DNA from 3 places in the Thioclava sp. F42-5 genome. Region 1 is predicted to be linked to each of the others. Evidence: riboswitches for the same ligand, from Rfam matches in the RefSeq annotation. Region 1 holds a riboswitch; each other region holds the start of a gene.
What was found. A riboswitch is a leader RNA that binds a small molecule or an ion and turns the genes downstream of it on or off. The one in region 1 is predicted to bind thiamine pyrophosphate.

Region 1 (3,270 bases):
ATCATCGCCGCCCCGATCCCCGAGGGGATGTGGTCGTAACCCGGCGCGATATCCGTGGTCAGCGGACCGAGCGTGTAGAACGGCGCTTCGTGGCAGCACTCCAGCTGCTTGTCCATGTTCTCCTTGATCTTGTGCATGGCCACATGACCGGGCCCCTCGATCATCACCTGACAGTCCTTCGCCCAGGCGATCTTCGTCAGCTCGCCCAGCGTCTCCAGCTCGGCGAATTGCGCGGCGTCATTGGCATCCGCGATCGAGCCCGGCCGCAGCCCGTCGCCGAGGCTGAACGAGACGTCGTAGCGGCGGCAGATGTCGCAGATCTCTTCGAAATGCTCGTAGAGGAAGCTCTCCTTGTGGTGATGCAGGCACCATTTCGCCATGATCGAGCCGCCCCGGCTGACGATCCCGGTCACGCGCTCCACCGTCATCGGCACCATGTGCAGACGCACCCCTGCATGGATCGTGAAGTAGTCGACGCCCTGCTCGGCCTGTTCGATCAGCGTGTCGCGGAAGACCTCCCATGTCAGGTCCTCGGCGATGCCGTTCACCTTCTCCAGCGCCTGATAGATCGGCACGGTCCCGATCGGCACGGGGCTGTTTCGGATGATCCATTCGCGGGTGTTGTGGATGTTGCGCCCGGTCGAGAGGTCCATCACGGTGTCGGCGCCCCAGCGGATCGCCCAGACCAACTTGTCGACCTCTTCCTCCATCGAGGAGGTGACGGCCGAGGTGCCCATGTTGGCGTTGATCTTCACGAGGAAATTGCGCCCGATGATCATCGGCTCGGCTTCCGGGTGGTTGATATTGGCCGGGATGATCGCGCGGCCTGCGGCGATCTCGTCGCGCACGAAATCCGGCGTCACGTAATCGGGCAGGTTCGCGCCCCAGTCCTGCCCGTCGCGCGGTCCTACGGCCTCGCGCAGCTGGTTCTCGCGGATCGCGACGAACTCCATCTCGGGCGTGATGATCCCGGCGCGGGCGTAGGCCAGCTGCGTCACCGCGCGGTCGCCCTTGGCCCGCAACGGTTGCCGCCTGACCGGGAATTCCGGCGTCAGCCGCGCCCCTTGGGCAAAGCCGTTATCCTCGGGTCGGACATCGCGCCCGGTATATCTCTCGACATCGCCGCGCGCCTCGATCCATGCCCGGCGCAACGGCGCGAGACCGGCATTGATATCGGTCGTGACCTCGGGGTCGGTATAAGGGCCCGAACTGTCATAGACCGGCAGCGGTGCTTCCCCTGCGGTGGGGTGCATGGCGATCTCGCGCATCGGCACGCGCAAACCTTCATGCAAAGCGCCCTCGACGTAGATCTTGCGCGACGCCGGCAGCGGACCGGTGGTGATCTTGGGGTTGGGGATGTTCATCGTTTCGGTGCTCCTCAAGCATTCGATCTCAAAGGACACCAATTGAGAGACGCTTGGGAAACCAAAGGCCGAACGGCCTTTTGTCATGGCCCGCAACGAGAGAAAGACTCTTCCCGGTCTGCGCGCCTAGCTTCCTACGCCAGTATCAACTGGGTCAGGTTCAAAGGGTCGCGTCACCGGGTTTTCACCCTGTCAGCCTCTCAGTCCCCTAAGCGGGACTCCCCTGCGTGATCCTGTTGTAGGAGCGAAGTGCGAACCTGGCAAGGCGCGTCCGCGCGACATCCGGCGGTCGTGATCGGCGCGCCCGGCGTCAGCGGTTCAAAAGCGCGCCGTCCATCCCAGCGAAACCCCCATCGCTGAACGCTTCCCGGGTTCGTAGACAAGCCCCGCGCCGAGACGACCGATCCCCGTCGTGCGCGAATAGCCGAACTGAAGGTCGGGCTGAGGTGCTGCGCTTTCGATATTCACCGAGGAGGTCGTCATCACCACCTTGTCTGAGCGGGCGTTTCCGACGGCGACCCCGACGGCCGTCGGCACGCTCATCGTCATCTTGCCCGAGGCAAGCGAGATCGGCGTCGAAATCCCGATGGAGACACGATCATCGCCGGACAGAAACCCTGTCTTGCTCAGGCCCACGGCATAGGCGTTCGAGTGCAGCCCGCTGCCGGAGCGAAGCAAACCGTCTCCGGAGAAGTTCGAACTGCCATTGGCCGCGGTGAACGCGAGAGAGGTGCCGTCACCGAGGGCGACGTTCATGCCGAGCTGAACGAAGCGGGTATCGCTGGACAGGCCGCCACCGAACGCGCCGCCCACCGAGGTTCCCAGGAAGCCGCCGTCTTCATGCAGGCTGCCGACGGTCATCGAGAGCTTGCCGGTGCCAAACCGGGCACTGAGCGAGCCGGCGATGTAATGCGAGGTGATATCTCCAGCCCCGCCGCCTGCCTGCGAAATCGACGCCGACAGCCCGTCGCCGAGGCCGATTTCGTAATGCAGCGCGGATGTGGCATCGAAAGATTTCAGGTATGGCGCGGCCATCGCGGCGCTGTCGACCCAGCCTGTTCCGGCAATCGCGGAACCGTCGCCGCGCGACAGCGACAAGGTGCCGGTGCCCGCGCTCAGATTGATCGCATCCGTCCGTCCCATCGCGAAGGCTTCCGTCGCGGCTCGGGCGGCGCTGGCATCCGCGTAATCCGCCACGAAGCTGCTGGTCGGCACATGATAGCCCCGATCAAAGGCATCGGTGACGATCATTCGCTGGTTGGAGAGCGTCGCGCGCAGGGCCCCGGCCACGCTGCGGCTTGCGCTGATCGCGCTTCGGGCTGCGGGCACGGAGGGGCCGTCGAGAGAGCTGGTCGTCTCGACTTTCAGCGTCCCGGCAGGTGCCTGTGCCTGCCGCAGATTGAGCTCTCCCCAGCCATAAACCGGATCGATTCCGACCGCGCCGAGATCGGTCGCGCTGGTCTCGAGGATCTGCACGATTTGCTGACCTGTCAGCTCGGGGAATTCGCTCTTGAGCACCGCGACCGCGCCGGTGACATAGGGCGTCGCCATGGAAGTCCCGCTCATGTAGGCGTAATCGCCGCCGAGATCGCTCGGATAGGTCGAGAGGATGTTCACGCCCGGCGCCGCGAGGCAGTAATTCATCGCCTCGCCGCAGCGGTTGGAAAAGCTCGCGATCTGATGGTTGCTGTCGACGGCCACGACGCCGAGGATCGAGCCGTCCATTTCCGGGAAGTATTCCGGCAGGCCGGCCATCACGCTGGGATTGGCGCCGCCGTCGTTACCCGCAGCGAACACGCTGACCATGCCCGCTTTCGCGGCTGCATCGAGCGCGTCGATCGTGGCCGACCCGAGCTGCAGACGGATCTGCTCGGCGCTCGAAAACTGGTCGATCGTAAGCGTCTTG
Region 2 (3,270 bases), on a different contig from region 1:
CCTCGATCTCGACGACTTCGCGGCGCTCGTTCGACTTGGAAATGAAGCCGCTATCGCCCTCCATCGTGTCGGGCATGCGGCGGTCCACGCGAATGCCCTCGATCGGCCCGAAGCCCAGCGTCAGGTCATCCCCTGCCGCCACCATCGGCAGATGCGACTGGCCGACCAGCGCGCCATCGGCATAGAGGTTCGCGGGGCCGGGCAACAGGATCTCGCCGGTCCCGTTCTTGCCCTCGGCCACGCGATAGGCCTGCGGATCGGTCAGCGGGGCGGCTTCGGCGAAGACCTCCATCGGGAGGGTCTTGGAATCGAGGCTCAGGCGGAGATCGTCGAACCCGTCGCGCAGATCGACCGCGCTCGGGTAATGGTAGGTCACCGTTTCGCCCTGCATCTGAAGATCGGCGCGGTCGCTGATCGCTGCTTCCGCCATCGGCGCGGCGGCGCCATCCGATGCCGCGAGGGAGCGCTTCATCGGCACCGGTGCGGGCGGCGCATCCGGGTCGCCGATGTGCGCGAGGCGCGGATAGACTTCGCCCGGCTCTGCGCGCCCGCCGGGGCGAGCGGTCGAGAGCGTCAGGTCGACGTTACGCCAGTCCTCGCCGGTGGCCTGATGGACCGAGACGAAGCGCTCCATATCCACCGCGCCCTTGTCGCGGTCGAGCCGCAGATCATAGGAGGGCTGCCACCCGGCATTGTTAACGTAAGAGGTGATCGTCAGCGTGCCCGAGCCCTGCACCTTCGCGCTGAGCATCTCTCGATCTTTCGCCGGGTTCAGCAGCGCATCGAGCGCCGCTCGCGCCTGTTTCACCGCCTCTTTCGCGGGGTCGAGCGCGGCTTCCGCGCGGCGCGCTTCCGCTTCGGCGGCGATTGCGCGTTCGGTGGCCGAGAGAATCTGATCCTCCACCATCTGCGCCAGCGCGCGCAGCTGTTCGGGCGCGGTGACCTGCGAGTCGGTGTTCTTGAGATATGTGATCTGGTCGCGCGCGGCCTGCGCCTTGGCGCGGATCACGGCCACCGCGTCTTCCTTTTCCGCAAGGGCTTCCTTTGCAGAGGCTAGCCGGTCACGCGCAGCCTTCACCGCTGCGCTTTCGGTTCCGCTGGTCGCCGGCGCGCGCCCTGAGATCAGGCTCACCGCGCCGATCTGCACACCGTCACCCGACACCCGCAGCGTCGAGATGTCGGTGCCTTCGGGAAACCCCGGAACCAGCAGGTCATGGCTGCCCTCGGGCGCCTTCACCTCCACCTGCCGCACCACCTGCGCGCCCTGCGGAAAGAGCGTCACGGCCGTGATCTTGCCCGGTGCCTCGATCGTGTCGGCCAAGGCGGGCAGGGCGGTCGCGGCCATAAGGGCCGCCGTCAGGGTGATGCGCATCGGTTCCTCCCACATCCGTTCCGGATCGAGCCTGCGTCGGCCTGCGCGCAGTTGCAAGCCATTGAAATCCGGCGCGGGTCGTCACTGGCGGGAACTCGCCAGAGCGTTCGTGCTAGGCGTCGGGGGGCTACGACTGCTTGCCCTTGCGTCCGAAGCCCCGCGCGCATAGGTTGCGCCCTACCTCGGGGTGCCGGATGATCCGGCTGAGATGCGATCCACGCGAACCCGTTGAACCTGAACCGGTTAAGACCGGCGGAGGGAAGGTAGCCGGATAGTCCGGCCCCACTCCGCCCGGCAAGCCCAAGGAGTGAGGCATGAAAACCCACCTGATGCTTGCGGGAGCCCTGAGCCTGATCGCCACGATGGCGGCGGCCGAGGACAAGCCCGTGCTCACCGTCTATGCGCCTGATTATTTCACGAGCGAATGGGGCCCCGGTCCCGCGATCGAGAAGGGGTTCGAGGCGACCTGCGATTGCGATCTGAAATTCGTGGCGGGCGATGTGTTGCCGCGCATCCTGCTCGAAGGCGACAAGACCTCCGCCGATGTCGCGATCGGTCTGAACACCGACGTGACCGCGAAGGCGCGCGCCACGGGCCTGTTCGCCCCGCATAACGAGGACACGTCCGACCTGACCATGCCGGTCAAATGGGACGATTCGATCTTTCTGCCCTTCGACTGGTCTGAACTGGCCTTCGTCTATGACAAGACCAAGCTGAAGAACCCGCCCACGAGCTTCCAGGACCTGCTGGATGCGCCCGACGACGCCTACAAGATCGTCATCGAGGATCCGCGCAGTTCGGTCGCGGGTCTGTCGTTGCTGCTCTGGGTGAAGGACATCTACGGCGACAAGGCCGAAGAGGCGTGGACGAAGATCGCGCCCAAGGTGCTGACCGTGACCCCGGGCTGGTCCGAGGCCTACGGGATGTTCACCGACGGCGAGGCGGATATGGTGCTCAGCTACGTCACCTCGCCCGCCTATCACATCATGGCCGAGGACGACGACTCCAAGGCCGCCGCGATCTTCCCCGAGGGGCATTACTTCACCCCCGAACTGGTCGCGCAGCTCAAGACCTCGAAACATCCCGAGCTGGCGCAGAAATTCATGGATTACGTGCTGAGCCCCGATTTCCAAGGCATGATCGCGACGGCGAACTGGTCCTTCCCGGCGAAACTGCCCCACGATCAGCTGCCGGAAGTGTTCCAGAAACTCCCGATGCCCGACAAGACGCTCTATCTGGGTGAGGCCGAGGCCGAGAAACTGCGCGGTCCGGCGCTGGACGAATGGCAACGCGCCTTCTCCAGATAAGAGGCACGCCCATCTGGGCGGTGCTGGCGGGTGCGGCTTTGGCCGCGCTTGTCCTTGGCACTTTGGCGGCAGTGGCGCTCCGGGCAGGCGGGCTGACCGGCTTGCGCGAAACCGATCTCGCCGCGATCCGCTTCACGCTCTGGCAGGCGGCGGCCTCGGCGCTGATCTCCTGCGCGCTGGCGGTGCCGGTCGCCCGTGCGCTGCATCGCCGCCGCTTCGCCGGGCGCGGACTGCTGATTTCGCTCCTGGGGGCTCCCTTCATCCTGCCGGTGATCGTCGCGGTCTTCGGGCTGATCGCGGTCTTCGGGCGGCGCGGGCTGGTCAATGCGGCCCTCGCCCCGCTCGGCATCGATCCGATTTCGATCTACGGCGCGCAGGGCGTCATCGTGGCCCATGTTTTCTTCAACCTGCCGCTTGCGACCCGGATGATCCTGCACGGCTGGGAGGCGATCCCGGCCGAGCGGTTTCGCCTTGCCGCGACCCTCGGCTTCGGCCCTGCGGAGGTCACGCGTCACCTTGAACGTCCGATGCTGCGCAGCGTGTTGCCCGGTGCTTTCCTCGCGATCTTCCTCGTCTGCCTGACGTCCTTCG
Region 3 (3,270 bases), on a different contig from region 1:
AGCAACCAATCGGACTTGTTGTCCTTGGCGGATCGCATCGCGTTGTCGTCGACAGCGACATTCGCCGAAGCGGGAAGCTCCTTCATCTGGGCGCGGTTCGTGTCGCTCGTGCCCTGGATCTCGTCACTCTGCTTCGCGTGCGCAAGTGCCGGCAGGGCCGCCACGCATACGGACAGGATCAGAGGTCGGACGGCGCCTCGCGAGGTCGCGGTGAATGGTGGCAAATGTGCCATGTTCGGTCCTCCTCTCTTGAAATGATCAGCCGCGGCGGTCGGGTCAGTCGCAGGATGACTGCGACGAGTCCGGCAACGGCTGCAGGTCCATCGCATCGATCGCTTTCTGGTCGATCGCGCTGTCCCCGGGTTTGAAACCGTTCTTGCAAAGCAGATAGGCGAATGTCTGGAGATACTGCTTGTCGGTCAGCTCGCCCGGGTCATCCTTGGGCATGTGCTTCGCGATGAAGTCGTATAGTTGCTTGCCGGTCATGCCGCTGTAATCGAGGCTGTCGGCGAATTTCTTGCCCGCCAGTGCCGGGCCTGCATCCCCCATCAGATCGCTGCCATGACAATCGGCGCAGTGCTTCTTGTACACGTCGTGGCCTGACGATGCCTGCTTGGATGTGAAAAGGGCCTGCTGGTCCGAAGAGCCCGGGTAGGCTGCGCTCGCGCAGAGGACAAGGGCGGTAACGAGGCCGGTCAGGGCCGTTCCGGAATGCGTGTCTAGACGTCTCATGCTAAAAAACCTCGCTCAATAATGCTGGGACGGAGCGGTGGGGGATATGGTTCCCCAACGGATGCAAGGTGCCTTTGTTCCATTCTGCTTTGCGGGCATCAGGCAGACGGGTCTGCACCGAGCATGTTTCGGATGGGAAAGCGGATCCGAAAACGACGCCGGTATCTTCGCTCTTTTCCGGCCTGACATATGACGGCGACCAGAATGGTTCCGCCGTTCAAGGATATGCGCTGGATGCTGATCGCGGCGAAGCTGTGGGCGCCTCGTCTGACCCGGCTTGACGGGCGGCGCGAAGGCTGTCACCTCTCGGAGCGAAGCGACAGGGGCGCTCGGGCAACCGGGCTGAGACGAACCCTTAGAACCTGAACCGGATAATGCCGGCGGAGGGAGGCGCGTGAGACGGTCAGGCGCGTTCCCGCCTTTGCCCCCTCGCACTTCTCCTGATGCCCGCAGCCAAGGAGAGAGCGATGGAAGATCCCGGACAATATCTCGCGGCGATGCGGCAGACCGCGCCGCTCGTTCACAACATAACCAATTACGTCGCGATGAACGTGATGGCGAATGTTCTGCTCGCCTCCGGCGCCTCGCCCGCGATGGTGCATGCGCGCGAGGAGGCGGCCGAGTTCGCCGGACTCGCGCAGGCGCTCAGCATCAATATCGGCACGGTGTCGCCGCCCTGGGCTGAGGCGATGGCGGCGGCGGCCAAGGTCGCGAGCGCGCAGGGAACCCCGTGGGTGCTAGACCCTGTCGCTGTCGGCGCGACGGATTATCGGCGTGCGCTCGGTGCGCGGCTCGTGGAACTGCGCCCGACGGCAATCCGCGGCAACGCGTCGGAGATCCTTGCGCTTGCGGGCGAGGCTGGCGCGGGGAAAGGGGCGGATTCCACTGAGAGTGTCGAGACCGCGGAAGGCGCCGCACGGGCCTTGGCCCGGATGAGCGGGGCCGTGGTTGCGGTGACTGGCGCGGTCGATTTTGTGACGGATGGGGAGCGCGCTGCGCGGGTCGCCAATGGCCATGCGATGATGCCGCGCGTGACCGCTTTGGGCTGTTCGCTGACCGGTCTGGTGGCTGCGTTTCTCGCGGGACAGCCTCGCTTCGAGGCGGTCGTCGCGGCGCTGGCTTATTTCGGGCTCGCCGGGGAGAGCGCCGGGGCGAGTGCCTCAGGCCCGGGAAGTTTTCAGGTCGCGTTCCTCGATGCGCTCTATGCGATCGACGCCGAGGCGCTGAGCGCCGGAGCTCGGATCGAATCCGCATGATGATCCCGTCCATCTGTTTCGTCACCGACCCGGCCGCCCCGCAGCCGGTGCTCGCGCAAGCCGTGGCCGCGGCACGGGGCGGTGCAGGCTGGGTGCAGCTGCGCGACAAGGTGCTCCCCGATGCGGAATTCGCCGCGCTGGCCCGGACGCTGGTCGAAGCGCTTGCCCCCTATGACGTGCCGCTGATCGTGAACGATAGGGTCGCGGTGGCCATCGAGATTGGGGCCGCCGGGCTGCATATCGGTCAGAGCGATGGCGACCCCGCCGCGATCCGCCGCCGGATCGGGCCCGACATGCTCCTTGGCCTCTCGATCGAGACCGAGGCGCAGATCGCCGCCGTTCCTCCCGGTATCGATTATCTCGGCGTCGGTCCGATCCATGCGACCGGCTCGAAGCCCGACCATGCCGCCCCGATCGGCCATGTGGGCTTTGCCAAGATCGTCTCGCGCACCGATATTCCCTGCCTCGCGATCGGCGGGATCACTGCCACTGACGCGCCCGCAATCCGCGCGGCGGGCGGTGCCGGTCTCGCGGTGATTTCCGCCATCTCGCGTGCCCCTGACATGGCGCGCGCCACCCGAACCCTGCGCAACGCATGGAGCGACACATGATCCCCAATATTCTCACCATCGCGGGTTCCGACCCATCGGGCGGGGCGGGCATTCAGGCCGATATCAAGGCCATCTCCGCCAATGGTGGCTACGCGATGAGCGTGATTACCGCGCTGACCGCCCAGAACACGCGCGGCGTGCAGGCGGTGAGCCTGTGCGACACGGCGCTGATCGCAACTCAGTTGGCATCGCTGCGCGAAGACGTTCGTATCGACGCGATCAAGATCGGAATGCTGGGCGATGCCGCGATCATCGAGACTGTGGCCGAGAGGCTGACCGGGCTCGACTGTCCGGTAGTGCTCGATCCGGTGATGGTCGCGAAAGGCGGCGATCGGCTGCTGGAAGAGGCGGCGGTGACCGCGCTGCACAGCCTGCTGCCCCGGGCCGATCTGGTCACGCCGAACCTGCCCGAGGCCGCCGATCTGCTGGGCTGCGCCGAGGCGACGCGCTTCGACGAGATGCGCGATCAGGCCCATGCGCTGCGCGAGCTCGGGCCGCGTGCGGTGCTGCTGAAGGGCGGTCATCTGCAAGGCGACCAAAGCCCGGATCTGCTGGTCACGGCGCAGGAAGAGCTCTGGCTTGACGCACCGCGCATCGCGACGCGCAACACGCACGGGACGGGCTGTACCCTGTCCTCGGCGCTGGCGACATGGCTCGGGGCAGGGGTGCCG

Region 2: it holds a riboswitch for thiamine pyrophosphate, as region 1 does, so the genes downstream of both, thiB (thiamine ABC transporter substrate binding subunit) here and thiC (phosphomethylpyrimidine synthase ThiC) in region 1, are expected to answer to the same signal.
Region 3: it holds a riboswitch for thiamine pyrophosphate, as region 1 does, so the genes downstream of both, thiM (hydroxyethylthiazole kinase) here and thiC (phosphomethylpyrimidine synthase ThiC) in region 1, are expected to answer to the same signal.

What each region holds. Positions count from the first base shown of each region.
Region 1 is NZ_NBNZ01000004.1:355,477-358,746, reverse strand. Features, by position in the region: gene thiC (phosphomethylpyrimidine synthase ThiC) at 1-1,364, opposite strand, end outside; TPP riboswitch at 1,479-1,599, opposite strand; gene B6V74_RS13275 (S8 family peptidase) at 1,683-3,270, opposite strand, start outside.
Region 2 is NZ_NBNZ01000002.1:696,706-699,975, forward strand. Features, by position in the region: gene B6V74_RS08645 (DUF4139 domain-containing protein) at 1-1,372, opposite strand, end outside; TPP riboswitch at 1,546-1,650, shown strand; gene thiB (thiamine ABC transporter substrate binding subunit) at 1,687-2,679, shown strand; gene B6V74_RS08655 (thiamine/thiamine pyrophosphate ABC transporter permease ThiP) at 2,655-3,270, shown strand, end outside.
Region 3 is NZ_NBNZ01000001.1:936,841-940,110, reverse strand. Features, by position in the region: gene B6V74_RS04280 (PQQ-binding-like beta-propeller repeat protein) at 1-233, opposite strand, end outside; gene B6V74_RS04275 (cytochrome c) at 277-732, opposite strand; TPP riboswitch at 1,044-1,138, shown strand; gene thiM (hydroxyethylthiazole kinase) at 1,200-1,988, shown strand; gene thiE (thiamine phosphate synthase) at 1,985-2,599, shown strand; gene thiD (bifunctional hydroxymethylpyrimidine kinase/phosphomethylpyrimidine kinase) at 2,596-3,270, shown strand, end outside.